One region of the Limnohabitans sp. TS-CS-82 genome, then DNA from elsewhere that is predicted to be linked to it. Evidence: riboswitches for the same ligand, from Rfam matches in the RefSeq annotation. Region 1 holds a riboswitch; each other region holds the start of a gene.
What was found. Region 1 has a riboswitch for S-adenosylhomocysteine ahead of metH (methionine synthase). Riboswitches for the same ligand answer to the same signal wherever they lie in the genome.
Positions count from the first base shown of each region.

Region 2: another riboswitch for S-adenosylhomocysteine. It lies ahead of ahcY (adenosylhomocysteinase); the one in region 1 lies ahead of metH (methionine synthase).
Region 3: another riboswitch for S-adenosylhomocysteine. It lies ahead of ahcY (adenosylhomocysteinase); the one in region 1 lies ahead of metH (methionine synthase).
Region 4: another riboswitch for S-adenosylhomocysteine. It lies ahead of metH (methionine synthase); the one in region 1 lies ahead of metH (methionine synthase).

Region 1 covers NZ_PTQX01000001.1:669,248-676,822, forward strand. Annotated here, with positions in the region: gene C5F52_RS03320 (sigma-70 family RNA polymerase sigma factor) at 45-605, shown strand; gene C5F52_RS03325 (NrsF family protein) at 602-1,243, shown strand; gene metH (methionine synthase) at 1,345-4,080, opposite strand; S-adenosyl-L-homocysteine riboswitch at 4,131-4,224, opposite strand; gene C5F52_RS03335 (hypothetical protein) at 4,242-4,844, opposite strand; gene C5F52_RS03340 (XRE family transcriptional regulator) at 4,841-5,962, opposite strand; gene C5F52_RS03345 (hypothetical protein) at 6,023-6,970, opposite strand; gene C5F52_RS03350 (restriction endonuclease subunit S) at 7,006-7,575, opposite strand, start outside.
Region 2 covers NZ_PTQX01000001.1:892,009-899,583, forward strand. Annotated here, with positions in the region: gene metF (methylenetetrahydrofolate reductase [NAD(P)H]) at 1-590, opposite strand, end outside; gene C5F52_RS04355 (TlyA family RNA methyltransferase) at 613-1,368, opposite strand; gene ahcY (adenosylhomocysteinase) at 1,386-2,819, opposite strand; S-adenosyl-L-homocysteine riboswitch at 2,918-3,001, opposite strand; gene C5F52_RS04365 (peptide chain release factor 3) at 3,109-4,740, shown strand; gene C5F52_RS04370 (excinuclease ABC subunit UvrA) at 4,995-7,575, opposite strand, start outside.
Region 3 covers NZ_PTQX01000008.1:202,054-209,628, reverse strand. Annotated here, with positions in the region: gene C5F52_RS16965 (ATP-binding protein) at 1-1,844, opposite strand, end outside; S-adenosyl-L-homocysteine riboswitch at 1,908-2,034, shown strand; gene ahcY (adenosylhomocysteinase) at 2,130-3,563, shown strand; gene C5F52_RS16955 (TlyA family RNA methyltransferase) at 3,582-4,337, shown strand; gene metF (methylenetetrahydrofolate reductase [NAD(P)H]) at 4,360-5,199, shown strand; gene C5F52_RS16945 (OmpW family protein) at 5,326-5,919, shown strand; gene paaE (1,2-phenylacetyl-CoA epoxidase subunit PaaE) at 5,999-7,087, opposite strand; gene paaD (1,2-phenylacetyl-CoA epoxidase subunit PaaD) at 7,108-7,575, opposite strand, start outside.
Region 4 covers NZ_PTQX01000003.1:5,567-13,141, reverse strand. Annotated here, with positions in the region: gene C5F52_RS08230 (restriction endonuclease subunit S) at 1-114, shown strand, start outside; gene C5F52_RS08225 (Abi family protein) at 131-1,144, shown strand; gene C5F52_RS08220 (nucleotide-binding protein) at 1,386-1,877, opposite strand; gene C5F52_RS08215 (helix-turn-helix domain-containing protein) at 1,874-2,932, opposite strand; S-adenosyl-L-homocysteine riboswitch at 3,056-3,150, shown strand; gene metH (methionine synthase) at 3,199-5,934, shown strand; gene C5F52_RS08205 (NrsF family protein) at 5,939-6,637, opposite strand; gene C5F52_RS08200 (sigma-70 family RNA polymerase sigma factor) at 6,634-7,194, opposite strand; gene C5F52_RS08195 (DUF692 family multinuclear iron-containing protein) at 7,326-7,575, shown strand, end outside.

The DNA.
Region 1 (7,575 bases):
TAAAAAGTTTTCTGTAACTTTTCCTCTCCCGCTGACGAACTAACGTGACCGTGGATTTACAAACCTTAGAAACCTCACTGCACGCCACCTGGATGCAAGCGCTAGCAGGCCACGCGCCCAGCTACGAAAAAGCGCTGTCAGCCATCAGTGGGCATTTGCGTGCGTTTCTGAAGCGTCGTTTGTATTCACGGCCACAAGACATCGAGGACCTCGTGCAAGAAACCTTGTTTGCCATTCATCAAAAGCAACATACCTACCAAAGCGATCAACCGCTGACGGCTTGGGTGTATGCGATTGCGCGCTACAAGTTGATTGACCACTTGCGCGCTCATTCGCGCCGCGAAAGCAAGCATGACGACATCGACGACTGGGCAGAACAACTGTGGGTCGACAACGACAACGAGGCACGCGATGCCTCGCGCGATGTGCACCAGCTGTTGTCTGAACTGCCCGACAAACAACGCCTGCCCATCGAGCACACCAAGCTGCAAGGCTTGTCGATTGCTGAGGCAGCGCAACTCACGGGGCAAAGCGAGGCAGCTGTCAAAGTCAACATCCACCGCGGGCTCAAAGCCTTGGCCCAAAAGTTTGGAGTCACACCATGAAAACCAACGATCTCATTGCCATGCTGGCGACTGAAGCTAGCGCCACACCCACTGTCTCGCCCTTGCGCCGCTGCGTACAAGCCACTGCTGCTGGCATAGCCATCAGCTTGGCACTGGTGCTGACGCTGTGGGGTTTGAACCCCGAGCTCAATGCCCTCGCCCAAACCCAAGCGTTTTGGGTGAAGGTGATGTGGCTGCTGCTCACCTGCACATTCGCAGTGCCTGTGGTGATGCACTTGGCTCGCCCCGGCGTTGCCGCTGGCCGAGGCGTGTGGGGCGTCGCTGCCGCACTGGTGGGCATGGCCCTGCTGGCCTTGATGCAAGTGGCGTCTGTGGATGCAGACACGGGTATGCAACTCATGCTGGGCAGCTCTTGGCAAGTGTGCAGCGCCAGCATTGCAGCGCTGTCCGTGCCGTTGTTGGCGGCTTTGTTGTGGATGCTGCGCAGCATGGCCCCTACGCGCCCAGCATTGGCGGGCGCAAGTGCTGGCTTAATGGCCGGCGCGATCGCGGGCTTGGTGTACTCACTGCACTGCCCCGAAACTGCTTACGCGTTTTTGGCGGTTTGGTATGTGGCGGGTATGGCCGTGATGGCGGGTGTTGGCGCTTTGCTGGGCTCGCGCTTGTTGCGCTGGTGAGCCGAGCGCTGAAATGACTCGCTAAAAATTTATGCATCACGCTGCAACTTCACAAGCAGCGCAAACAAAAAAGGCTCCGTGCAAACGGAGCCTTTTTACTTTTACAAGTTAGGCGCCAGCAACCGCTCTAAATCTTTCACCGCCACACCTTGGCGTTGCGCCAAGTCGTGCACTTGGTCTTCACCAATGCGGCCCACGTTGAAGTAGGTTGCCTCGGGGTGGGCCAAGTAAAAACCACTCACGCTGGCTGCGGGTGTCATGGCCAAGCTGCTGGTCAGGCCCATGTCGATGTCGCCGCACTGCAGCAAAGCAAACATGTCTTGCTTCGCACTGTGGTCCGGGCACGCAGGGTAGCCAGGAGCGGGGCGAATGCCTTGGTATTTTTCTTTGATCAAGTCTTCGTTGCTCAGCGCTTCGTCTGCGGCATAGCCCCACAAGTCGGTGCGCACGCGGTGGTGCATGCACTCGGCAAAGGCTTCGGCCAAACGGTCGGCCAAGGCTTTGAACAAAATGGCGGAGTAGTCGTCGTGCGCTTCGATGAAACGCTTTTCTTGCTTTTCTGCGCCTAGGCCTGCGGTCACCGCAAACAATCCCACGTAGTCAGCGGCTTGGGTTTGGTCGGCCACAAAGTCGGCCAAGCAGCGGTTGGGGTTGCGCACATCATCGCGGGTGGGCTTTTCGGTTTGTTGGCGCAAGCCGTGCCATGTCATCACCTGTTGTTGGCGGGTTTCGTCGGCGTACAAAACAATGTCGTCACCCACGCGCTGCGCGGGGTACAAGCCCACCACCGCGTTGGCTGTGAGCCAGCGGTTGGCGATGATTTTTTTCAACATCGCTTGGCCGTCGGCATACACCTTCTTGGCTTCCACCCCCACGACGGCGTCTTCCAAGATGGCAGGGAATGGGCCCGCCAAATCCCAAGTTTGGAAGAAAGGCGCCCAGTCGATGTATTTCTCAAGCTCGGCGAGGTCGAAGTTTTTAAACACGCGACGGCCAATGAACTTGGGCTTGGCGGGTTTGTATTTCTCAAAGCTCACAGGCGTGGCATTGGCACGCGCTTGCGCCAAGGTGACCAGCGGCGTTTGCTTTTTGTTGGCGTGTTGCTCGCGCACATTGGCGTAGTCGGCGTTCAGCTCGGCAATGTATTTAGCGGCTTGGTCTGACAACAATCCTTGCGCCACGCTCACGCTGCGTGAGGCATCGGGCACGTACACCACAGGGCCGCTGTAGTTGGGGGCAATTTTCACGGCGGTGTGCACGCGGCTGCAGGTGGCGCCGCCAATCAGCAACGGCGTTTGGCGGTCACGGAAATACGGGTCTTTTTCCATCTCGCTGGCCACGTATTGCATTTCTTCTAGCGACGGGGTGATGAGGCCCGACAAGCCAATGATGTCTGCATTTTCTTCTTTGGCCTTGGCCAAAATTTCATGGCACGGCACCATCACGCCCATGTTCACCACTTCGTAGTTGTTGCACTGCAAGACCACGGTGACGATGTTTTTGCCAATGTCGTGCACGTCGCCCTTGACCGTGGCGATGACCATCTTGCCCTTGGCTTTGACGTCTTCTCCGGCGGCTTCTTGCGCCAGTTTTTCGGCTTCGATGTAGGGCAGCAAATGCGCCACGGCTTGCTTCATCACGCGGGCGCTTTTAACCACCTGCGGCAAGAACATCTTGCCTTGGCCAAACAAATCACCCACCACGTTCATGCCGTCCATCAACGGACCTTCAATCACGTGCAGCGGGCGGCCGCCTTTAGCCAAAATTTCGCGGTAGGCCTCTTCGGTGTCGTCGTTGATGAAGTCGGTGATGCCGTGCACCAGCGCGTGGCTCAGGCGGTGTGCCACCGTCACGGGCGCATCAGCAGTGCCGCGCCACGCCAATTTCTGGCTGTCGTCTTTGGCCGCGCCTTTGGCAGTTTCGGCCACTTCAATCAGGCGCTCACCTGGGGTCAGGTGCGCTTCGCCTTCTTTGTATTTGGGAATTCGGTTGAGCACCACGTCTTCCACGCGCTCGCGCAGAACGGGCTCGAGGTCGTCATACACGCCCACCATGCCCGCGTTGACGATGCCCATGTCCATGCCTGCTTTGATGGCGTGGTACAGAAACACGGTGTGAATGGCTTCGCGCACGGGGTCGTTGCCGCGGAATGAAAAGCTCACGTTCGACACGCCGCCGCTCACCTTTGCGCCGGGCAGGTTCTGTTTGATCCAACGCGTGGCTTCGATGAAGTCCACCGCGTAGTTGTCGTGCTCTTCAATGCCGGTGGCAATGGCGAAGATGTTGGGGTCGAAGATGATGTCTTCGGGTGGGAAGCCCACTTCGTCGACCAACACGCGGTAAGCGCGTTCGCAAATTTCAATCTTGCGTGCGTAGGTGTCGGCTTGGCCTTTCTCGTCAAACGCCATCACCACCGCAGCCGCGCCGTAGCGCTTGACCAAGGTGGCTTGACGCTTGAACTCGTCCAAGCCTTCTTTCATGCTGATCGAATTCACGATGCCCTTGCCTTGAATACAACGCAAGCCCGCTTCGATGACCGACCACTTGGACGAGTCCACCATCACCGGTACGCGCGCAATGTCGGGCTCGCCTGCCATCAGGTTGAGGAAACGCACCATGGCGGCTTGGCTGTCCAACATGGCTTCGTCCATGTTGACGTCAATCACCTGTGCGCCGTTTTCCACTTGCTGACGCGCCACGACCAAGGCTTGCTCGTACTCACCGTTCAAAATCATGCGCGCAAAGGCTTTGGAGCCAGTGACGTTGGTGCGCTCGCCAACGTTGACGAACAAACTGCCCTCGCCAATAGACACTGGCTCAAGGCCAGACAGCTTCATGGGGGGAACTGCAGTGGAATTCATGGGGGTACTCACCTGGGGGCTATCAATACAGGTGAGCGTCGTTGCAAAAGATTCGGCCCCAAGCCTGACTTCACGCGCGAGTCCTAGAGGACGGGTGAAGCTGCAACGCTCCTTGGGGATGGCTGTATTTTAACCGCTCACGCAGCAGGCGCTGGACCGAAGATTTTTTTGAAAACCTTGTGTTTTGCTTCTTGCCAAGTCTTGGTTGTATCACCATTGGCTTCAAGTGCTTCGTAAATGTCTCGAACCAACGCATCGTCTACAACCTTAGCCGTCTTGAGCTTGGCTAACAGCTCGTATCCGTGCCAAACCTTGATGTCTTTAAAGTCTTTGGCCAGCTCGTGCATGCCCAAATCATCTGTCACCACAACAGCAGGCCTGACCTGCCCAAACGCTAACAACCAACAATCGGCATAGCCTGGCGGTGATCGGCCAAACGACGTGAACCTGCTCACATCCATTTGCACCCAGCCCATCAGCACACTTCGCGCGGCCTCAATCTGAGCCTTTTCATCTTTGGTCAATCGCACCTGTTTGGCCAAACGCTCCTCGGCAAACTCTGGGCCATCAAACCACGGGTTTTTAAACTTGAGGTGCGCGCTGCGGTGCACCTCGTCCTCGGTCACTTTGTGAATGGCCAGCAAATATGGCACCTGCCCGAATTCAAGACCCACAAAAGGCCGCACTCGCTTGGCGAGTCGTAAATATGTGTTGGTATCGAGCAGTACCAGGGTTGTCAACGGCTCAACTCTCCATGCAGTGCTATCGCGTCTTGCATGGGTATGTCCATCACCTGCTGGATATAGCCGGGCCCTGTTTGCTTGCTTTTAATCATGCGTTGCAGCGATTCAAAGAACGAGCTTCTAAACACGTTCTTCACTGCTGCCACATAAGCACTGGGCTCGGCGGGTATGGGTGCAAACAATGATTCGCTCACAGTGCCGCCACGCTGCATGGAGCGTATCGCGTGAATTTGTGCATCTGTGTGTTTTAGCAACGTGAGCCCTTGCGATTTGGCGTAGCGATTGACTTCGGAAAACACACTGTAGAGAGAAATGCCATACGCCTGTGCTTGCGCCTCTAACAGTTTTTTCTCGGCTGTCTTGTTACCCGTGCTGGCCTCTTCATACGTTTTTTGCGCCACGGCTTTAGGGAACAGCAAAGCACCTGCAAACGCATCGGCAAAATCTTCACCCTCGTTCTTGCCTGCAAGCTCTGGCGTGTACACGTGCGCCAGTTCGTGCGCCATCCAAAACTTGAAGTCTTCTTGGTGTGTGTCTAAGTTGAGGAAGATGAAGGTCACCCGTTCTTGCGGCAGCAAGATGTGCAGCGCATTTTTGTGGTTTTGCTTTTGTCCCCACAACACTGGAGCCACAACTGCGCCGTTGTTGTCAAACTCACTCAGCAAATCTTTGTATGAAATTGCGGCTTGCTCGCCCAAGCCCAAACGATGGCGCACTTGGCTAGCCAATGTTTGTAGCTGCTCGTAATCGGTGCTGGGCTGTTGTAGCTGCAAGCGCAGTACGGGCAGCTCTGGCAAAAAAGGCACCAGTGCTTTTAGCAACTCGCCCATCACCATGGCTTTGCTGATGTGGCCATCGGTTGTTTTGGTACCTGCTTTTTTACGAAACGCCACCACTGGCTGGCCTGCGGCTTCGAGCTTGACCAAATCTGCAAATCCCATTTGCAAAGTGGTTGCGAGCTTGAGCAGTTTGTCGGGGCGCGGAAAGTCTGAACCCCTGAGCCAGTTGGTGACTGACTGCGCTGTCACGCCAAGGGCAGTGGCCAAATCTTTTTGCTTCCAGCCCCGTCGTTGCAACGCTTGCTTGATGTTTTCGCTGTGGATAACTTTTTGCATAGGGGCTGGATTATGCATCAAGCAGTCAAAAAATCAACTTTAATCAACTTTATGCGACTATTAGGGCTGGCCAAACAACTTACCTTGCCCTTCAGATTGCCGTTTCCCAAAGCGATGTCGTTTGCCTTGGGGAGTCTCTTGCCCAGGTCCACCATCTGATTTCGACAGCACTGTAGTTACTGAATAGCCTGTAATAACAGCTTCACCAATTTCATCCACTTTGCGGTGAATATTCAGTACGCACTCAATAGTGCTCCCGTGCTGAAAGCTCACTTTTCCTGTCAAAACATCCGACTTGAATACTTCATCCCCCATAGCAAAGGTGATGCGTTCGCCGAGGTACGCGCCCTTCCATTGGTAATTGCCTTCTTTCAATACCGGCGCAATGATTTCTAGCTGTGCAGGGTCAACCACCTCCACGGGCAACTTGTCTGTCAGCAGCACAAACTTCGGAAATGCGCTCCTTTCAACCCGGTGTTCGATTAAGGGATGATCTGCGCCATCGGGTATTTCGCCCAAACTCATGGCAGTGACCTTGTCATATCCCAAAAGTTGCCGATAAAAATTGGACCGACGAGTCATTACTTTCACATCGCCATCTATCAAACTCGCGGCATCACCAGCAGTGCCATTTTTGATATCACCATTACCAATTTCGTGCTTTAGCTTTTGTATGGACAGCCTTTTTTCTTCAATGGTCAGCTTCTGAACTTCTTTGTTCAAAGCATCCATTTCCGAATCAGACACGGGAACTCTTGAAAACACCAATGCGATGACCGCAACTATCAGAGACAACTGATTTCCGTTATTTCCGAGGACGCGCCAAACCTCCCGCAGCCCACCCTCACGAAGTGCGGCAGACTCCAGCTCAACATTCACACCGAAAAGCTGCGCAATTTGTGCAAATGCTGCCAGTGCTTCAGACTCACATTTGTTACGCACCAATGCATTCATTGCATGAGATTCGTCACGCAAAAAATAATGCAATTCGAGCCTTGCCATTGCCATTGTCTTCTCCCTTTTTCTTATCTTTGAGTGTGGTTTTATGAAGCCATCAAAGTGTTGGTTAGCTGAATCTGCGCAATCTGGACAGATTCAAGACGTTCGCGCAGATCGGCGCAAAGGCCTCGGAGTTCGTTGACGCGGGTGACGATGCGAGATTGTTCTTTCAACGGCGGCAATGGAAAGACGCAATGCTTCAGCTCAGTCATATTGATAGATGCGAGGTTCGTCGTTTGCTTGGCAGATGCAGCGAAGTAGCTTCTTGCAACGTCGGAGTTCAAATAAAGCTCCGCCCACTCTGGGCACCATTCGGCAGTGAGCCCTCTGGCTTTGAAAACATGGTTTTGATGCAAGCAAGTTGATAGTTCATCGCGCCAAATTGCAGTGCGACCAACCTTGTCCCAATCACCCCCTTCTGTGATCAACAAATCACCTGCGCAGACTTGAAAGCGTGGCAGCTCCGCCTCGTCAATCAAAACGTCCTTCATTAACTGCAGGTTTAAAAACCATCGCTGCACATTCGCAACGCGCAAATACGGAAACAACAGCGGCTTTGAAAGAGGAGTCTTTCTACCCAAAGTCACACCACTGGAGATCTGTGCCAAATCTCC
Region 2 (7,575 bases), 220 kb from region 1:
ATGATGCCCGGCACGATAGGAATGTGCACGCCCAACTTGTCGGCATCTTCCACAAAACGGAAATACGCATCGCTGTTATAAAAGTATTGCGTGATGGCCGAGTCCGCGCCCGCCTTCACCTTGGTGGCAAAAGCTTGTAAATCTGCCTCGGCCGATTTGGCTTGTGGGTGAATCTCAGGGTAGGCGGCCACTTCAATGCTGAAGTCATCACCTGTCTCAGCGCGAATGAAGGCCACCAAATCGCTGGCGTATTGAAACTCACCACCCGCGCCGTAGCCGCTGGGCAAATCGCCACGCAAAGCCACCAAACGCTTCACGCCCATGGCTTTGAACTCGGCCAGTTGTTGGCGCACGCTGTCGCGCGTGGCCCCAATGCACGAGAAGTGCGAAGCTGCGGCCATGCCTTCGCTCAAAATCTCTTTCAAGGTTGAGATCGTGCCGGCTTGGGTCGAGCCGCCCGCGCCATAAGTGACTGAACAAAACTGAGGCTTGAGTGGGTACAACGCCTGACGCACCGCGCGCAACTTCTCTGCACCCTCTGGCGTTTTGGGAGGGAAAAATTCAATGCTCAAGCTGTTGTTCGCGTTCATATCTGTCTCACATGTTGGCGCGTCATGCACGACGCGCACCAATCCAAAATTCTTTGTTGCCATCGCCGCCGGCAATGGCGCTGGGCCAATAGCCCAACACATCTAAATTCGATGCTGCACAAGCCTCGCGCAATCGCGCTTCCACTTGCACATAGCTGGCTTCGTCTTTGACCAAGCCGCCTTTGCCAATGTCGCTGGGCTGCAATTCAAATTGCGGCTTGACCAACATCAGCAGCGCCCCACCCTTTTTCAACAAAGGCAGCAACGCGGGTAATACAAGGGTGAGCGAAATGAAAGACAAATCACCCACCACCAAATCAAATCCTAGGGCCACATCGGGTACACGCGCATCATTCACTTCTAACTCACGGGCGTTAACGCGCTCGACACACACCACACGCGCATCGTCGCGCAAACGTGGATGCAACTGGCCATGCCCCACATCCAAACCCACCACTTGCGCAGCGCCTTGCTGCAGCAGGCAATCGGTGAAGCCGCCGGTGCTCTGCCCCACATCGAGGCAACGCAAACCTTGAGCCGTTAGGCCGCTGCTGTGCAGCGCACCTTCTAGCTTCAAACCGCCGCGAGACACATAACGTGCCTCAGCGGTATCTAGCAAACGCACTTCACAAGGCAGTGGCAACTCGTCCCCATTCTTGGTCACGCGTTGCCACGGCTTGGTGCCCAACCGCCACTCCACGCCCGCAGCAATCAGCCGCTGCGCTTGAGAGCGCGAAGCGGCTAAACCACGTTCGAGGAGTAGCTGGTCGGCTCGCATCAATGAAATGCGAGTGCTTAGTAGCGGTAAGTGTTGGCTTTGTAAGGGCCGTTCTTAGACACGCCGATGTAAGCCGCTTGCTCGTCGCTCAACTCGGTCAGCATGGCGCCGACTTTCTTGAGGTGCAAACGCGCCACTTTTTCGTCGAGGTGCTTAGGCAACACATAAACCTTGCCTGCTTCGTATTGGTCTTGCTTGGTGAACAGCTCGATCTGAGCGATCGTTTGGTTTGCAAAGCTAGAGCTCATCACAAAGCTAGGGTGGCCAGTGGCGCAACCCAAGTTCACCAAACGGCCTTTGGCCAACAAGGTGATCTTCTTGCCATCAGGGAAGATGACGTGGTCGACTTGAGGCTTGATCTCGTCCCACTTGCACTTTTCCAATGAAGCCACATCGATTTCGTTGTCGAAGTGACCGATGTTGCAAACGATGGCTTCGTCTTTCATGGCGGCCATGTGCTCGTAGCGGATCACGTTCTTGTTGCCGGTGGCAGACACGAAGATGTCGCACTTGTCAGCGGCATATTCCATGGTGACCACTTTGTAGCCTTCCATGGCAGCTTGCAAGGCGTTGATCGGGTCGATCTCGGTCACCCACACTTGGGCGCTCAAAGCGCGCAAGGCTTGTGCAGAACCTTTACCCACGTCGCCGTAACCGGCCACGCAAGCCACTTTGCCAGCGATCATCACGTCGGTGGCGCGCTTGATGGAGTCCACCAAAGACTCGCGGCAGCCGTACAAGTTGTCAAACTTGCTCTTGGTCACAGAATCGTTCACGTTGATGGCGCGGAACATCAGGGTGCCCTTGGCGGCCATTTCGTTCAGGCGCAACACGCCTGTCGTGGTCTCTTCGGTCACGCCGATGATGTGCGCACCTTTGCGGCTGTACCAAGTAGGGTCTACTGCCAATTTGGCTTTGATGGCGTTGAACAAACAAGTTTCTTCTTCGCTGGTGGGGTTGGCAATCAACGAAGCGTCGGTTTCAGCGCGCTTGCCCAAGTGCATCAACAACGTGGCATCACCGCCGTCGTCCAAGATCATGTTGGGGCCTTCGCCTTCTGTGCCTTTGGCGCCGAATTCAAAAATGCGGTGGGTGTAATCCCAGTACTCAGCCAATGTTTCGCCTTTGGTGGCGAACACAGGAATGCCAGCTTCTGCGATGGCAGCAGCGGCGTGGTCTTGGGTAGAGAAGATGTTGCAAGAGGCCCAACGCACGTCAGCGCCCAAAGACTTCAAGGTTTCGATCAACACAGCCGTTTGGATGGTCATGTGCAAAGAACCAGTCACGCGAGCGCCTTTCAAAGGCTGCGCTTTGGCGAACTCTTCGCGAATGGCCATCAAACCGGGCATTTCGGTTTCGGCGACTTTGATTTCTTTGCGGCCCCAAGCGGCCAAAGACATATCGGCCACGATGTAATCAGCGGCGGCGTTGGTTTTAAGAACAGCGTTCATTTGAGAGACTCCAAAAGTTGGCAGAGCCACTAGCGACGCGCGGTCAGCATCATCTGGGAGTCCGAAGGAATCTTCGAGGAGCTCACCTCACATCGACTAGTGGGTGAGCGCGGTTGGCAGTCCGAGCCTCACCTGTGAATTTGACCCTTGCGGGCCGACAGGCTGCAGCGCTCCTCGGATAGTCATGATTTTAAACGAACTTCTAAAACCCCTGCTTCGCCACGGCCCCAGCGCTATGATTCCCGCCTTGATTTGCCGTTTTTAGGCACTCCCTTTTTATAGTGACCCCATGAGCTCTTTCCTGAACGAAGTGCGCCGCCGCCGCACCTTTGCCATCATTTCTCACCCTGACGCGGGTAAAACCACGCTGACCGAAAAGCTGTTGCTGTTCTCGGGCGCGATTCAAATCGCGGGCGCCGTCAAAGGCCGCAAAGCCAGCCGCCACGCCACGTCGGACTGGATGGAGATTGAAAAGCAACGCGGTATTTCGGTGGCCTCTTCTGTGATGCAGATGCTCTATCGCGACCACGTCATCAACCTGCTCGACACCCCCGGCCACAAAGACTTCTCGGAAGACACCTACCGCGTGCTGACTGCCGTGGACTCGGCACTGATGGTGATTGATGCCGCCAACGGTGTGGAAGCGCAAACCCGCCGCTTGATTGAGGTGTGCCGTCAGCGTGACACGCCCATCATCACGTTTGTGAACAAGATGGACCGCGAAGTGCGCGACCCACTCGACATCCTCGACGAAGTGGAGCGCGAACTCGGCATGCCCTGCGTGCCCATGACATGGCCTGTGGGCCAAGGCAAGTTGTTCGGCGGCATCATCAACTTGCGCACCCAAGCCATGACCGTGTTTGATTCAGGCTCTGAGCGCTTGCCGCAAGACTTTGAAACACACCCACTCACCGAGCAAGCCAAGCTGGCTGAGCGTTTTGGATTGGAATGGGCCGCCGCCATGGAAAGCATGGAACTGGCCACCGGCGCATCGCCCAAGTTCGACAAAGAAGCCTTCTTGGCGGGCAAACAAACCCCCGTGTTCTTTGGCTCGGGCGTGAACAACTTTGGTGTGATGGAAGTGCTTGACGCCTTGGTCGACCTAGCACCATCACCTCGCCCTCGCTTGAGCCATCTTGTTGTGAACAAGCAAGCAGTGGAGAAAACCATCCAACCTGAAGACGAAGGTTTTGCAGGCGTGGTGTTCAAGGTGCAAGCCAACATGGACGCCAACCACCGCGACCGCATTGCCTTTGTGCGCGTGGCCTCAGGCAAGTTCACCCCCGGCATGAAACTCAAGGTGCAGCGCACCGCCAAAGAACTGCGCCCCACCAGCGTGGTGACCTTCATGTCGCAACGCCGCGAAGCGGTGGAAGAAGCGTATGCCGGTGACATCATCGGCTTCACCACCCACGGTGGTGTGCAACTGGGTGACACCATCACGGACGGACCCGCTTTGCAATTCACAGGCTTGCCTTTCTTCGCACCTGAGTTGTTCATGACGGTGATTTTGAAAAACCCATTGCGCACCAAGCAACTGCAACAGGGCTTGGACCAGTTGGGTGAAGAAGGCGCGATTCAGGTGTTCAAGCCCGAAGCAGGCGGCGCGATGCTGCTGGGCGCCGTGGGTCAGTTGCAGTTTGAAGTGGTGCAGCACCGTTTGAAAGCAGAGTATGACTGTGATGTGAAGCTAGAGAGCTGCCAGTACACCGGCGCGCGTTGGATTACTGCGGACACTCCGGCTGAGCTGCGTGAGTTCAACTATGCGTATCCACAGCGCATGGCTTTGGATGCGGCCAACACTTTGGCGTATTTGTGCACGTCACCTTATGACGTGCGGTTGGCGCAGGAACGCTTTCCTAAGATTCATTTCCATCCTTTGCGTGAGCACGCTGGACTTGCGCTTTCTACTGCGGGGTGAAGAGAGGCCCAGTGGCATTGCCCTAGGCTCCTCTTCGCTGCGCTCAGAATGTCGCTACGGGCAACACCACTGAGCCTCTCTTCGCGTTGCACGCATCAGATTCGGGAGCGAAGTGATCCGCACACAAACAAGTGCTGCGGGATAAGCCGTAGCGACATTCTGAGCGAAGCGAAGAGGAGCCTAGGCTTATCCCGCAGCACGCAGCCACGCCAACGAAACAAGGCGAACCCAACACGTAGCGCAACAAAAAATCGTTACGTACGAGCCAACACCGGCTTCAAAGCAACCCCCGTGTGCGTCCCCAACGCCACCACCGCTTCAGGCGTATCAGCCGCCACGATCAAGCCGCCGCCATCACCGCCCTCAGGCCCAAGGTCAATGATCCAGTCGGCTTCGGCAATCACGTCGAGGTCGTGCTCAATCACCACCACACTGTGACCGCCATCTACCAAACGGTGCAGCACACGAATGAGCTTATCCACGTCGGCCATGTGCAGGCCCACCGTTGGCTCATCCAACACATACAGCGTGTGCGGCGCTTTGTTGCCTCGGCGCGTCACGTCGTCACGCACTTTGCTCAGCTCCGTCACCAGCTTGATGCGCTGCGCTTCACCGCCGCTGAGCGTGGGTGACGGCTGACCTAGCGTGAGGTAACCCAAGCCCACATCTTTGAGCAGTTGCAAAGGGTGCGCGATATTGGGCATGGTGGCAAAGAACTCCACCGCTTCGTCCACTTCCATTTGCAACACATCGCCAATACTCTTACCGCGCCAGCTCACCGCCAAGGTTTCGGGGTTGAAGCGTGCGCCGCGACAGGTTTCGCACGGCACTTTCACGTCGGGCAAAAAGCTCATCTCAATCGTGCGCAGGCCTTGGCCTTCGCAGGTATGGCAGCGCCCTTCACCGGTGTTAAAGCTAAAGCGCCCAGCGCCGTAACCGCGTGCTTTGGCCTCGAGTGTTTCCGCAAACAGTTTGCGAATCGTGTCCCAAAAACCAATGTAGGTCGCTGGGCATGAACGCGGCGTTTTGCCAATCGGCGTTTGATCCACTTCCAACACGCGGTCGATGGTTTGGTAGCCGTCGAGCCCTGTGCATCCCAACCAAGCAGGATGCGTACCTTCTTCATCCAACTTGCGCCCCGCCTGTGTAGAACGCTGCGCCACGGCTGCTGCCACGTTGTGCAACAACACGTCGCGTGCAATCGTGGACTTACCCGAGCCAGACACACCCGTCACTGCTACCAAACGTTTGAGCGGAATCGACACACTCACATCGCTCAAGTTATGCAGCGATGCCCCTTCAAGCGACAGCCAATTCAACTCGGCGCCAGCCACTGCACGACGCGCCTGCAACGGATGCCGCATCGCATGCAACAAGTAACGCCCCGTTTGCGACTCCGCTTGATCGGTGATGTCTTTCACCGAGCCCTCGCCCATCAATCGCCCGCCGCGCTTACCTGCGCTAGGCCCAATGTCAATGATGTGGTCCGCTCGGCGAATGGTGTCTTCGTCGTGCTCCACCACCACCAGCGTGTTGCCCTTGTCGCTGAGCAAATGCAGCGCGTTCAACAAAATTTGGTTGTCACGCGCATGCAGGCCAATCGTGGGCTCGTCCAACACATAACAAACGCCTTGCAAATTACTACCGAGTTGCGCAGCCAAGCGAATGCGTTGCGCTTCACCGCCACTGAGCGTGGGCGCACCACGGTCAAGGGTGAGGTAGTTCAAGCCCACTTGCTCTAAGAACTCCAAACGGCTCTTGATTTCTGGCAAGAGGTCGCGGGCTATGTCGGCATCGCGGCCCGTCATTGCCAACTTCTCCACCCACTTGCGAATCTCAGTCACGCTCAAGCGGGCGATGTCGGTGATACCGACGCCCGCAAATTTCACTGCGCGAGCAGTGGCATTCAAACGTGTGCCTTCGCAACTTGGGCAAGCCACGTCCACCAAGTCATCTACATCGGGCTCGGCAAAAGTTTGCTCGCGACCTTTGTCTTTGTCATCGCGCACTGAGTCATCAAGCACTTTGCGCTGGTCTTTGTTGAGCTTCACGCCCGTGCCCACGCAGTCGGGGCACCAGCCGTGTTTGCTGTTGTACGAGAACAAGCGCGGATCTAGCTCGGCATACGAGGTGTCACACACGGGGCAGGCGCGCTTGGTGGAATACACATCCAAGCGGCCAATGCTGTTGGTGTCCGTGCCGGCCTCCATCGCTTCACGCAGTCCGTCCAACTGACTCAGCACATGCACCACGCCTTTGCCATGTTCTAGCGCAGTCGTCAGTGCTTGACGCAATGCCGCTTCACTTTGCGCGGACACCTCAAGGCTTGCCACTGGCAATTCAATGGTGTGCTCTTTGAAACGGTCCAAACGTGGGAAGCCGTTGGTCGGCAAAAAGTGGCCATCCACACGCAAGTGCGTGTAGCCACGCGGACGCGCCCAATCGGCCAGCTCGGTGTAGACACCTTTGCGGTTCATCACCAAAGGGCTCATAAGGCCAATGTGTTGACCCTTGAACTCGCGCATCAGCTGCGCTGCAATGCGCTCGGCAGTTTGCGGCTGCACCGCCGCACCATCGTGCGTGCAATGCTGTGTGCCAAGCTTGACGTACAGCAAGCGCAAGAAGTGCCACACCTCGGTGGTCGTACCCACGGTGGACTTGCGGCCACCACGGCTGAGGCGCTGCTCAATCGCCACCGTAGGCGGAATGCCATACACCGCATCCACCTCGGGGCGACCTGCGGGCTGCACGATGCTGCGCGCATAGGCGTTGAGACTCTCCAAATAACGGCGCTGCCCCTCGTTGAACAAAATGTCAAACGCGAGCGTGGACTTA
Region 3 (7,575 bases), on a different contig from region 1:
CATAGCGCTCGGGGCTGCGCGCTTTGAGGTTGGGCATGCGTCAAGATGGCTTGCACCAAGATGTCGCGGTCAAAGGGCTTGGGCAGGACTTCGCGAAAACCGAGGGCCATGCATTCTTTGACGGCATCTTCCGCCACATTGGCGGTGAGGGCGATGACGGGCACGTCGCGGTAAGGGTGGTCCAGATCGTCACGAATGCGGCGAACGACTTCGGTGCCCGAAATGTCCGGCATGATCAAGTCCATCAGCACGAGGTCGTAGCGGTGTTCGCGCATTTTGTTCAAGGCATCGCTGCCGTTGATCGCGTGCTCGATGAGGGCGTTGGGCAAGCCGCGTTTGATGCTGGCGGTTGCGACCAATCGGTTGGTGACGTGGTCGTCGACCACCAAAATGTCGAGTTCAATCGGGTTGGCGCTGCTGGGGTCTGTGGGGCGACGTGCCATGGGCGGCTCGGCCACGTCGATGGGCAGTTTGACGGTAAAGGCACTGCCCATACCGAGCGTGCTTTCCACGCTGACGCTGCCTTTGTGGCTTTGCACCAAGCTGCGTGTGATGGCCAGCCCCAACCCGTTGCCATGCAAGGCGTTGCCCGCTTTCAAGTCGTTGTCGCTGATCTTGAGTTGCACAAAGGGTTTGAAGATGTTTTCGAGGGCCGACTCAGGCATGCCTGTGCCCGTGTCTTCAACGCGTATCGTGATGTTGCCGTGTTTGGGCGTGTTCGGCATCGCTTCAAAACGGATGTGCATACGCACTTGGCCTTGAGAGGTGAATTTCAAAGCATTGCCGAGCAGGTTCAAGATGATTTGAGCCATTCGATGCGCATCGACCAGCGCCCATTCGGGGACGTTGGGGTCAATGTCTAGCGGATATGCCACACCCAGTTGATCCGCCCGTGGTGACAGGGTTTGGTGGGTGCTGCTCAGCATCTCGCGCAGATTGACGGGCTGCAAGTTCAGCACCAATTTGCCTTGCTGGATTTGCGAAAAGTCCAACAAATCGTTGATCACCGTGACCAAATGTGCGGCTGAGTTGCGCGCACCTTTGACGTATTGATCTGCCGGTTCGGGCAGGTTCGCGTCGGAAGACAGCAGCCCCAAGTAACCCATGACGGCATTCAAAGGGGTTCGCATTTCGTGGCTCACCATCGCTAAAAATTGGTCTTTGTGCGCGCTGGCCACTTTGAGGTTTTTAGACAGGCTTTCGAGCCGTGTATTGGTTTGACGCAGGCGGCGCAGGTGCTGCTCGTTGGCCGTGTCATAAATTTGCACCAAGGCCAGTTGGGCCAGCAGCATGAGTATGAACATGCCCGCCGCAAACGACAGGGATTGCCAGGCGTTGTCGGCAAGCGGAGCGCCGTCGCCCAACGATTGCAATACAAATGGGTGTTCAAGTTGAGGCAGCATGCCTCGGGTTTGCAAAATATACAGACCCATCACGCTGGCCATAGACGCCAGCATGGCCAACAGGCCACCAACGCGTGAGCCCATGAACAAAGGCAGCAGGGGAATGATGGCCAACCACGTCAACACGGGGGAGGCGACGCCTCCCGTGATGGATGCATTGAAGAGCACCAGCGTCATGAGCGTGATTTGATAGATCACGCCGCCCCACTTCACGCCGCCACCATAGCGCCACACCAGCATGCCGACGAGCACGCAAGCCGCAGCCAAGGCGCAAGAGCTGGCGCTCGTCGTATGGCCAAGCCAATACAACCACGGGGTGAGACCCAGCAAGCCAGCCATGGCGGACACAGAAAACCAGACAAAGTACACGTTCGCACTTTGACGTAGGTGCGAGGCGAGTTGCCGTTTGATAAAAATGTGGATGTGGCGATGAACGTTCATGCCCAATGTTAAACCTTTAGATTTAATTTCAAGGGGCGTGTGCATCGCGGGTTAAAATAATGCCCATCCGAGGAGCGCTGCAGCCTGTACCCGTCATTTCTGAGGGTTCACAGGTGAGGCTCGGACACACAGGTCGATTCGCTGCTTTTTGCGGCATTGGGCCTCACGTTTCCAACCGCGCTCACCCACTGTCAACGTGAGGTGAGTCCTGCGGAAATTTCGGTTTCGGACTCCCACGCTTACCGCGCGTTGCCAGTGGCTTTGCCCACCTTTGGAGTCTCACCAATGAACGCTGTTCTCAAAACCAACCCCGCCACCGATTACATCGTGGCCGACATGTCGCTGGCCGCTTGGGGCCGCAAAGAAATCAAAATCGCCGAAACCGAAATGCCCGGTTTGATGGCCATCCGCGAAGAGTTCGCCAAAGCGCAACCTTTGAAGGGCGCTCGCGTGACCGGCTCTTTGCACATGACCATCCAAACGGCTGTGTTGATCGAAACCTTGAAGTCTTTGGGCGCTGACGTGCGTTGGGCTTCTTGCAACATCTTCTCCACCCAAGACCATGCTGCTGCTGCCATCGCAGAAGCGGGCACGCCCGTGTTCGCCACCAAAGGCGAAACCTTGGCCGAGTACTGGGACTACACCCACCGCATTTTTGAATTCGGTGCAGCAGGCACCCAAGGCGAAGGCCCCAACATGATCTTGGACGATGGCGGCGATGCCACGTTGTTGATGCACTTGGGCAAGCGCGCTGAAACCGACGCTTCGTTGATCGCCAACCCCACCAGCGAAGAAGAAACTTGTTTGTTCAACGCCATCAAAGCCAAATTGGCTGTTGACCCCACTTGGTACAGCCGCAAAGGTGCGCACATCATCGGCGTGACCGAAGAGACCACCACCGGCGTGTTGCGCTTGAACGAAATGGCCGCCAAAGGCAGTTTGATGTTCCGCGCCATCAACGTGAACGACTCTGTCACCAAGAGCAAGTTTGACAACCTGTACGGCTGCCGCGAATCGTTGGTGGACTCCATCAAGCGCGCGACGGACGTGATGATCGCTGGCAAAGTGGCGTGCGTGGCCGGTTACGGCGACGTGGGCAAGGGCTCTGCCCAAGCCTTGCGCGCTTTGAGCGCCCAAGTGTGGGTGACCGAGATCGACCCGATCAACGCCCTGCAAGCTGCAATGGAAGGCTACAAAGTGGTCACCATGGAATACGCTGCTGACAAGTGCGACATTTTCGTGTCGGCCACCGGTAACAAAAACGTGATCCGCTACGAGCACATGGCCGCCATGAAAGACGAAGCCATCGTTTGCAACATCGGTCACTTCGACAACGAGATCGACGTCGCTTCGCTCGAAAAGCTGCAGTGGGACGAGATCAAGCCGCAAGTCGACCACGTCATCTTCCCTGATGGCAAAAAGATCACCCTGCTGGCCAAAGGCCGCCTGGTGAACCTGGGTTGCGCCACCGGCCACCCCAGCTTTGTGATGAGCTCCAGCTTTGCGAACCAAACGATCGCTCAGATCGAGTTGTTCACCAAGCAAGACCAATACGAAGCAGGCAAGGTGTATGTGTTGCCTAAGCACCTCGACGAAAAAGTGGCGCGTTTGCACCTCAAGAAAGTTGGCGCAATGTTGACGGAACTGAGCGACGAGCAAGCCGCCTACATCGGCGTGTCTAAGAACGGCCCTTATAAAGCCAACACCTACCGCTACTAAGCCCTTTGGCTTTTGTCCATGCGCGCAGACCAACTTCTCGTCGACCGTGGCTTGGCCGCTTCGCGCTCACAAGCGCAGCGGCTCATTGCCTCGGGCGTCGAGTGGCGCTTGGGCACCAAGCCGTGGCAACGCGTGACCAAAAACGGTGACGAGTTGCCATTGCCCAGCGAGCTGCGCTTGCTGGACAACGCAGAGGCGCGCTATGTGTCTCGCGGCGGTTTGAAGCTGGAAGGTGCGCTGCTCAGCAGTGGCCTGACCGTCCAAGGTTTGCGTTGCCTCGATGTGGGGCAAAGCACAGGTGGCTTTACTGACTGCTTGTTGCAGCAAGGCGCTGCGCAAGTTGTGGGGCTCGATGTGGGGCACGGCCAATTGCATCCGCGTTTGCGTGACGATGCGCGTGTGGTGTGTGTGGAGCGTATCAACGCCCGCGAGCTAGAAGCGGACGATGTGCGCGTGCCTGATGCGCGTGATGGTTTTGATTTGGTTGTGGGTGATTTGTCTTTCATCTCGCTCACCCTTGTATTACCCGCGTTGTTGCCTTTGTTGAAACAGGGCGGCGCGCTGCTGATGTTGGTGAAGCCGCAATTTGAATTGCAGCCCAGCGACATTGGCAAAGGTGGCTTGGTCAAAGACCCCGCCAGCTATGTGCAGGTGGAGGCGCGATTGCGTGAAGCCTGTGCGAGTTTGAATTTAGAGGTGTTGGGCTATTGGCCCAGCGCCATTGCCGGTGGTGATGGCAACCAAGAGTTTTGGATCGGTGCCCGTCGCGCCTGACGCGCCAAGAAGAGAGATAGAGATGATCGTCAACAACAGTTTGAGCATTGAGTTTTTTCCACCCAAAACGCCAGAGGGGGCCGACAAGTTGCGCACTGTGCGCCAAGCGCTGTACCCCCTCAAGCCCCAGTTTTGCTCGGTCACCTACGGTGCGGGCGGATCGACGCAGGCCGGTACGCTTTTGACCTTGAAAGAAATCTTGAGCGAAGGCATGGCGGCGGCCTCGCACTTCTCGTGCATTGGCGCCACGCGCGACAGCGTGCGTCAGCAGTTGGCTGAATTCAAAGCCATGGGCGTGAAGCGCTTGGTGGCTTTGCGTGGTGATTTGCCCAGCGGCTATGGCGCGGGCGGTGAGTTTCAATACGCCAGCGATTTGGTGGCCTTCATCCGCGCTGAGACGGGCGACGATTTCGGCATCGAAGTCGCGGCCTACCCCGAGATTCATCCACAAGCCAAATCGGCAGAAACCGACTTGCAAGCCTTTGCGACCAAGGTCAAGGCCGGCGCGGACTCGGCCATCACGCAATACTTTTACAACAGTGATGCGTATTTCCGTTTCGTGGACGATGTGCAAAAACTCGGCGTTGAGATTCCCATCGTGCCGGGCATCATGCCCATTACCAGTTCGTCGCAACTGTTGCGTTTCTCCGATGCCTGTGGCGCAGAGATTCCACGTTGGATTCGCTTGCGTTTGCAAGGCTACGGTGACGACATGGCCTCCATCAAAGCCTTTGGTTTAGAGGTAGTGACCGACTTGTGCGATCAGCTGCGCAGCGCTGGCGCACCGGGTTTGCATTTCTACAGCATGAACCAAAGCGCAGCGACCTTGTCCATTTGTGAAAACCTAGGTTTGATCGCTTAGGCTGCGTTTGTTTGACCTGGGTCAAATGCCGCAGCGTGCGGCTTTGATGCGCATCAATGGCGGCAGATCTTTCTTGATTTGAAATAGATCTCACGGGAATAGCCCGGAGTCTAAGAAAGAAAAATCATGAAAAAAATAATCATCGCCGCCGCTGTTGGCATGTTGGTCGCCGGTCAAGTCGCCGCACAAGAATCGCCTTGGTTGGTGCGTGTGCGTGCCGCTCATTTGGACATGGCCAACAAAGGCGCCACCAATCCTGACCTCGCTTTGAGTGTCAACGACAAGACCATTCCTGAATTAGACGTGAGCTATTTCTTCAACAAAAACGTGGCTGCTGAGTTGGTTTTGGCGGTGCCACAAAAGCAAGTCGTGTCTGCGGGCGGTGCTGCGATTGGTATCTTTAACCACTTGCCCCCCACCTTGACCTTGCAATACCACTTCACCGATTTGAAGGGTTACAAGCCTTACGTGGGCGCAGGTTTGAACTACACAAAGATCACCAACGTGAACTTGACGACTGGCCATACCTTGGACAACGACACTTGGGGCACGGCGTTCCAAGCGGGCGTGGACATTCCATTGACCAAGCAAATTTCTTTTAACTTGGATGTGAAAAAAGTGCACATCAAAACCAATGTGTATGCCAGCAATGGTGCCAATGGTGGCGTCTTGAAACTCGACCCCGTGATCGTGGGTGTGGGCGTGGGCTACCGCTTCTAAGCACCTCACGAAGTATCAAGGCTTTCACAAAAATGCCCTGCAATGCAGGGCATTTTTCATGGGCGATCAACGCGATAACTTAGCGCTCATCAAAACTCACCACCACGCTGGCCGTGGTCGGGCGTGCTTGGCAACTCAGCACAAAGCCTTGTTCCATTTCCCACGGTTCGAGGGTGAAGTTTTTGCTCATCTCCACCTTGCCTTCCATCACCTTGGCGCGACAGGTGCAGCACACGCCACCTTTGCAGGAATAGGGCAAGTCCAAGCCGTGGTTGAGGGCCACGTCCAGCACATGGTCGTCGGGGCCCATGGTCATGTCGTAAGGTTTGCCATCTAAGACGATGCGCAGTTGGATCGCATTTTTTGACGGGTCTGTTTGCGTGGTGCTGCTCTTGCGGGGCGCTGTCGGTGTGCTGGAGGTGAAGCGCTCTGAATGCACGCGTTTGGCAGACACGCCCGCATCAATCAGCGCGGCTTCGGTGGCTTCGATCATGGCTTCGGGGCCACACACAAACACTTCGTCCATACTTTTCACGGGCAGCAATGCCGTGATGATGGCGCGTACTTTGCCGCCATCAATGCGCCCTTCCAGCAAGGGCACTTCTTGGGCTTGGCGCGACAAGATATGGATCAAGGTCAAGCGGTCGGGGTAGCGGTCTTTCAGGTCCTGCAGCGCCTCGTTGAACATCACGCTGGCCATGTGCCGGTTGCCATAGACCAAGGTGAATTTCGATTCAGCTTGACTTTCCAGCGTGCTGGCCATGATCGACAAGATGGGCGTGATGCCCGAGCCCGCGGCAAAGCCCACGCGATGCAAAGCGCGCGCACGTTGCACGCCAAAGCGGCCTTGTGGCGGCATGACTTGCAGGGTGTCGCCCGCTTTGAGTTGTGTGGTGGCCCAGTTAGAGAACAGGCCGCCGTCGACCGCGCGGATTCCCACTTGCAACACGCCATCGCGTGTCAGCGTTTGTGGGGTGGAGCAGATGGAATAGCTGCGGCGTACATCTTGACCCTCGATGGTGGCGCGCAGGGTCAAAAACTGACCGGGTTCAAACGCGAACGTGCTTTGCAAATCCGCAGGGATGTGAAAGCTGAGCGCCACGGCGTTGGCGGCTTCGGCGTCGACGTGCGACACGGTGAGGGTATGGAATTGAGGGGCTGCAGACATGGGGCTGGCCTGTTCAAAAATTAGTAGGGTTTGAAGTAGTCAAACGGCTCCATGCATGACAAGCACTTGTAAAGCGCTTTGCAGGCGGTGGAGCCAAAGTGAGAGGTCTCGGTGGTGTCGTGCGAACCGCAATGGGGGCAAGGCACCACGTCAAGTGTGTGGCGACGTGCCGCAAATTGCATCACGGTGGAGGTCGCGTCGGTGTCGCTGCGCACGCCACAGCGTGCCGGTGGCGCGATGCCATACGCGCGCAGTTTGTCGCGTGCGGCTTGGTTCATCCAGTCGGTGGTCCATGCAGGCGCCAGTTGGGTTTGCACACGGGCGTTCACGCCCAGCGTGGCTAAGGTGGCGCGCACGTCGTCTTCAATTTGGCCCATGGCGGGGCAGCCGCTGTAGGTCGGGGTGATGACCACAGTCCAGCTGCCATCGCTTTGACACACCACGTCACGCAAGATGCCCATGTCACGCAGGGTGACGACCGGAATTTC
Region 4 (7,575 bases), on a different contig from region 1:
CGCATCGTCACCCGTGTCAACGAACTCCGCAATCTTTGCGCTGATTTGCGCCAACGCCTAGCAGCCGGGCAAACCGTGCAGTCGCATTTGGCCGATGCCTTGGTGACGGGTTAAGGCGAGCAATCAAGCCATGGCCTCACGCAACGGAAAACCTTGGTTGAGTGTGGACGACCAACTCGTTCAGTTGGTGGATCGGGGCATGGCCATCAGCGACCCAGCCAAAGCCCGCGATTACTTGGAACGCATTGGTTATTACCGGCTCAGTGGTTATTGGTATGACATGCGGGTGCGCGATGTGCCGTTTTCTCCCTTGGACCCCAAGACAGGCAGCAAGCCCAAAAAGGTGGTGATTGAGCGCCCCGTGTTGGATGCTTTTAAACCCGGTACGCGCTTTCAGGATGCGGTGGACTTGTATGTTTTCGACAAGAAGCTGCGCTTGCTGACGATGGACGCGCTGGAGCGCATCGAGATTGCTTTGCGGGTGGACTTGTCGCATTGCTTAGGCAAGGTGGACCGCTTTGCGTACATGAACCCAGCGATTTTTCACAACACCTTTGCCAGCGATGTCAGCCTGGATTCGGGTTTGACCAAGCACCACGAATGGTTGGTCAAGCACGCGAAGTTGATCAATCGGTCTCGCGAAGAATTCATCAAACACAACAAACAAAAATACGGCTTGCCTTTGCCCATTTGGGTGGCTTGTGAGGTGTGGGACTTCGGCTGCATGTCGACCTTGTTTGCTGGCTTGACCACCGAGATGCAAGACAACATTGCAGCCGCCTATGGCGTGAGTGATGGTCGTGTGTTTGCCAGTTGGTTGCGCAGCTTGAACTATTTGCGCAATGTGTGTGCGCACCACAGCCGCTTATGGAACCGTAACGTGGTGGATCAGCCCAAATTGCCTGTCGTGGGCGAGGTGCCAGCGCTGGATGGTTTTCAGGGCAACCCGAACGCCAGCTTGCGTGCCCGCCCGTTTGTGTTGCTTTGCATTTGCCAACATTTGATGACGGTGATCAACCCATCGTCAGGCTGGGGGCAGCGTTTGGTGAGCTTGCTGCAACAAGATTTCCCGGACTTGCGTCACGTAGGACTGACGCTGCACGGCATGGGCGTCGATGCCTCGTGGGAACAGCGAGTTTGGTGAACGGCCAAAGAAAAACCCCCAAGCAGCTTGACGCCGAAGCGCTTTGCCGAAGGGGGCCGTGTTGGGAACAGTCTACCAAACTCACCCAGGATTTTTTAAAACCCGTTCTCTAAAACCTTTAAATTTGTTATCTGTGTCGCTGGATAACAACTCGCGCACGGGCTAAATACGCATAAGAATCAAAGAGTTATAGGCCTGCTTGTTATCTGTCGAGCCGGTAGAGAGCAGAGCCACAACATGTTTATAGCATCCACAAACTCATTCGCTGCCGGCATTCAGCGTTAGGTAAACGAGAACCCGCATCCATCATGCTTTGCAAGCCTTTGGCGGCTTCTTTAGTTTTGATGGTTTGGTGAGCAACCAATTGATCCAAAAGCCAAAGCGCACCGTGCACTTGAAGGCCATCAGTTTTGGCTTGCTTGCGCAAGCGCCCATCACCTGTGAGCAATGGGTGTTTGGTTTGGTGGGCCAGTTGGTAGCAAGACACATCAGCCAATGAGCTGTTGTTGTGGGCTTGCATCAGGCCAAACAGTGCAGCGGTGGCTGCCGCATCTAAGGTTTCAACGACCAAGCCCCGTGCAAGCAGGTGCTGGGTGTCAAAGTCTTTCAGTTCATCCAATACAAAGTCGGTGCAGCACAGTTTGAAGGGCAGGCTAAACAGCGCATCCAGCAACCCCGCATTGCGAAAGTCAATCCAGATGTTGGTGTCGCTGATGTAGACCTGCTGTGTCATGCGAGTGCGGGCAACCTATCAAGTTTGGGGTCTAGCTCGTCAAGGCTGCACTGCAAAAATTCGGCAGCGCGAGAGGGAGTAAAGAGTTCTTCAGCCAAGCCGCGATAGACCAAAGATTCAAACCGACGTGGGTGTTCGCAGGCCAACATTTCGGGTTCATCTTTGCGCCAACCCTTGCGGCTGAACTCAATCATGGCGCTCATGTAGCCCGAATCAGTTAGAAGCTTGAGGTCTTTGAGGCGGCGCAGCGCTACCTGCATAGACACACCGTAACGGCGTTTGGCGTTGAGCAATTCGGCCATGAAAACGCGTGAGCGTTGGTGGTTGCCAAAGTCTTGCAACACACGGTCTTTGGGGTACAAAAACGCACCTGCAAATCGGTGGCAGCAGTTTTCTTTGTCTTTTTCGTGCATGTTGTCGGGCAGCTTCATCACCCAGTGGCCCAGCTCGTGGGCGGCAGTAAAGCGCATGCGCTCGCCTGGGCGCTCGCAATTAAGCGCAATCAGCACATGCTGGTTGTCATGGGTGGCAGCGCATGCGCCGTCAAAGTCATCGGGGCCATTGAGCAGCGCCACTTTGATGCCGTGCCCTTCTAGCAACTCAGTCAAGTGCGCAATAGCGTCGCCGCCAATTTGCAATTGTTCACGCAGTTGCTGTGCAGCAGCCTCGGCTTGCGCAAAGTCGTGCACCTCTAATGATTGAGGCGGCAACGCCTGAATAGCTGCATCAGTTGCATCAAAGCACCGTTCTAGGGCTTCGTACCGTTCAAGATGGTCGCGCATTTGTTCAGTTACTTGGCTTTGGCGCGACTGAGGCATTTTGGCGAGCTTGCGAAACTCTAAAGGGGCAAGCTCGATGGCGTCAGAACGGAAGAAATACTCGGGCTTAACTTGAAGCGACTTGGCCAACTGCAAGATGCGCGCAGAGTTGGGCATGGCTTTGCCTTGCTCAAACTTGCCTAACGCTTGCTTGCTTATGTCGCCGAGACTCTGCGCGAGGGCCTCCAGACTAAGACCCCGAAGTACTCGCGCACGGCGGATTCGATCGTGAATCATCGTGTGCTCCTTGGTTGACAAAAATTAGATTGTATTTATTTTTGTCAACCAATCAATTGCCAAGGGTTTTTAGAATATCGAGCATTGGCTGGGGGTGGGTTTAGAGACGGTTAAAATCTAACCTTCCCCAAGGAGCGTTGCAGCTTCACCCGTCCTTTCAGGACTCGCGCGTGAAGTCAGGCTTGGGGCCGAATCTTTAGCAACGACGCTCACCTGACAATTTGCACCCAGGTGAGTACCCCATGAATTCCACTGCAGTTCCCCCCATGAAGCTGTCTGGCCTTGAGCCAGTCTCTATTGGCGAGGGCAGTTTGTTCGTCAACGTTGGCGAGCGCACCAACGTCACTGGCTCTAAGGCCTTTGCGCGCATGATTTTGAACGGCGAGTACGAGCAAGCTTTGGCTGTGGCGCGTCAGCAGGTGGAGAACGGCGCACAGGTGATTGACGTCAACATGGACGAAGCCATGTTGGACAGCCAAGCCGCCATGGTGCGCTTCCTTAATTTGATGGCGGGCGAGCCCGACATTGCGCGTGTGCCGGTGATGGTGGACTCATCCAAGTGGTCAGTCATTGAGGCGGGTTTGCGTTGCATTCAAGGCAAAGGCATCGTCAACTCGATCAGCATGAAAGAGGGCTTGGACGAATTCAAGCGTCAAGCCACGCTGGTCAAGCGCTATGGCGCGGCGGCGGTGGTGATGGCGTTTGACGAAAAGGGCCAGGCCGACACATACGCCCGCAAGATTGAAATTTGCGAACGCGCTTACCGCGTGTTGGTCGACGAAGTGGACTTCCCTGCTGAGGACATCATCTTCGATCCCAACATCTTCGCCATTGCCACCGGCATTGAAGAGCACGACAACTACGCGGTGGACTTCATCAACGCGACGCGCTGGATCAAGCAAAACCTGCCCGGCGCAAAAGTGAGCGGCGGCGTGTCTAACGTGTCATTTAGCTTCCGCGGCAACGATCCCGTGCGCGAAGCCATTCACACCGTGTTTCTGTACCACGCCATCCAAGCAGGCATGGATATGGGCATCGTCAACGCGGGCATGGTCGGCGTGTACGACGACCTCGAACCCACGCTGCGCGAGCGTGTGGAAGACGTGGTGTTGAATCGCACACCCCAGTACAAAGAAGGCGAAGCGCACCTGACGCCAGGCGAGCGCCTGATTGAAGTGGCCGAAACCGCCAAGGGCGCAGCCAAAGACGACAGCCAAAAGCTGGCTTGGCGTGGCACGCCCGATGCGCCCGTCACCGTGGCGCATCGCCTGAGCCACGCGTTGGTGCACGGCATCACCGACTTCATCACCGACGACACGGAAGAGGCCTACCGCGACATCTTGGCCAAGGGCGGTCGCCCGCTGCACGTCATCGAAGGTCCGTTGATGGACGGCATGAACGTGGTGGGTGATTTGTTTGGCCAAGGCAAGATGTTTTTGCCGCAGGTGGTCAAGTCAGCCCGCGTGATGAAGCAAGCGGTGGCGCACTTGGTGCCCTACATCGAAGAAGAAAAACGCTTGCAAGCCGAAGCGGGCCAAGACGTCAAAGCCAAGGGCAAGATGGTCATCGCGACGGTCAAGGGCGACGTGCACGACATTGGCAAAAACATCGTCACCGTGGTCTTGCAGTGCAACAACTACGAAGTGGTGAACATGGGCGTGATGGTGCCGTGCCACGAAATTTTGGCCAAGGCCAAAGAAGAGGGCGCAGACATCATCGGCTTGTCGGGCCTCATCACACCGTCGCTGGAAGAAATGCAATACGTGGCCAGTGAGATGGAGAAAGACCCGTATTTCCGCAACCGTCAAATGCCGTTGCTGATTGGTGGCGCGACCTGCAGTCGTGTGCATACCGCCGTGAAGATTGCCCCCAACTACAGCGGCCCCGTGGTCTACGTGCCCGACGCCTCACGCAGCGTGAGCGTGGCGCAAGGTTTGTTGTCAGACCAAGCCGCCAAATACATTGCCGAGCTGAACGCCGACTACGCCAAGGTGCGCGAGCAGCACGCCAACAAGAAGCAAACACCGTTGGTCACGCTGGCCCAAGCACGCGCCAACGCCACACCTGTGAGCTTTGGCAACTACAAACCCGCCAAGCCAAAGTTCATTGGCCGCCGCGTGTTCAAAAACTTTGACCTCGCCGAGCTTGAGAAATACATCGACTGGGCACCGTTCTTCCAGACCTGGGATTTAGCGGGCCCATTCCCTGCCATCTTGGAAGACGCCGTCGTGGGGGTGGAAGCCAAGAAGGTGTATGCCGATGGTCAAGCGATGCTGAAAAAAATCATCGCCAACCGCTGGCTCACCGCCAACGCCGTCGTGGGCTTGTACCCCGCACAGCGCGTGGGTGACGACATTGTTTTGTACGCCGACGAAACCCGCCAACAAACAGTGATGACATGGCACGGCTTGCGCCAACAAACCGAAAAGCCCTCCCGTGATGAGGTGCGCAACCCCAACCGTTGCTTGGCCGACTTTGTGGCCGACCAAACCCAAGCCGCCGACTACGTGGGCCTCTTTGCCGTGACCGCAGGCCTAGGCGCAGAGAAGCAAGAAAAGCGTTTCATAGCCGCGCACGACGACTATTCAGCCATTTTGTTCAAAGCCTTGGCCGACCGCTTGGCCGAAGCCTTTGCCGAGTGCATGCACCACCGCGTGCGCACCGACCTGTGGGGCTACGCGGCAGACGAGGCGTTGAGCAATGAAGACCTGATCAAAGAAAAATACCAAGGCATTCGCCCCGCGCCCGGCTACCCTGCGTGCCCCGACCACAGCGCCAAACAAGACATGTTCCGCGTCTTGCAATGCGAAGACATCGATATGGGCTTGACCAGCAGCTTGGCCATGACGCCCGCTGCCAGCGTGAGCGGTTTTTACTTGGCCCACCCCGATGCCAAATACTTCAACGTGGGCCGCATTGGCGACGACCAAGTGCAAGACTTGGCGCAACGCCAAGGCGTGGCGGTGAAAGACTTAGAGCGCTTGCTGGCGCCTAATTTGTAATCAGTCACCAGCGCAAGAGCCAGCGTCCGAGCAAGGCGCCCATGGCGGGCATGAAGGCCATGCCCAGCATGTAGCCCAAGGTCTCAAAGGGCCCGGATGTCACGCTGGCATGCAGCGAGTACAGCAGCGCAGACAAGGCCCCCGCCATGAACCCTGCGCTGGCGCCTGCCCAAGCGGGGCGCGTGGGTGCCATGTCGCGCAAGGTCCACAGCAGCGCAGCCAGCCAAGGCACAGCCAGCGCTGAAATGCTGGCGCTGGCACGCAATACGGCTTGCCACGCTTGGGCGACGCCTGCCCAGCCGTGATCTACCCCAGCCAACATCCACGGCGAAGCTTGGGCCAGCAGGTCTTGTTCTTCGGGGCTGCCGGGCGCGAAGGGTGAAATTGTTACGGCCAACAAGCCGGTCAGCGATGCGCCCGCACTCCATGCCATAGGTCCCGCCGATTCGCCCGGCCGCGCCAAATGCAACACCATGGACCATGCGCTGGCGCACAGCCACAGCATCAGTCCTAGCTTGACCCAAAACACCGGCGTGTCCAACAGCGACACGATGCGCAAATCAATGCCCCAGAAACCCACCAACAACGCGACGCTGACCAAACTTGCCAGCAACAGCGCGTGGGTAAACATCAAATGAATGCGAACAGGCGCGACGGATTGGCTGTCTGCCACCAGTTGGGCAATGAGATCGTCGGTTTTCAAAATACCCCCCCGTAGAGTTTGGCCAACGCTTTCAAGCCGCGGTGAATGTTGACTTTGACGGCCGATTCGGACTGCCCGGTGAGCAGCGCCGCTTCGGCCACCGAATGACCTTCGAGCTTGGTGTGCTCAATCGGGAGGCGTTGTTTGTCTGGCAATCGGCTCAGCATGTGCGTCAAATGGGCTTTGGACGCATCGGCGTCGTCGGTGCTGGCCATCCAGAGTTGGTCGTGCCAGTCGTCAATCGAGTCGTTTTTGTCGTCATGTCGTGCTTGGGCGCGCAGGTGGTCGATCAGCTTGTAGCGGGCGATGGCGTAAATCCATGCCGTCAAAGGTTGTTTGGGATCGTAAGTATGACGCTTTTGATGTATTGATAACAATATTTCTTGTACTAAATCTTCCACATCATTGGGTTTGTCCCGTAATCGACGCCGTAGAAACAAGCGTAGGTGCCCGCTCAAGCGCGTCAGGACGGCTTGGTAGCTTGGCGCATCGCCTGCCAGCGCAACCATCCAAGCGGCGTGCAGGTCCGCTTCGACGGTTTGGAGTCGCGCATTCATAATTGTTTAGTATTAGGGGTTTGAATTACAAAGATTGTGATTTGCGTTCTCTTTCGTAACGAAAGAGGCCTTTGCGTCGAATTTAGTCACTCAGGCCCATTTATCGGCTACCCCTTGCTACAAAACGAGCTATGAACAATCACAGAATCACAGGCGCAGGCTTGGCATTAAAGCCTACGCCGATCGCCATCAACACCGTTGACACAACTTGGCAGGCCGATTTGGCCTTGCCAGCGCCGGATCAACTTCAATTTGTCGAGATTGCCGCAGAGCAATGGCTCGGCTTGGGTGGCATTTGGGGGCAGCGTTTGCACGACGCCACCGAGCGTTGGCCCAGTGTGTGTTTAAGTCGCAGCCTCTCTTTAGGTGGCCCGGGACGTT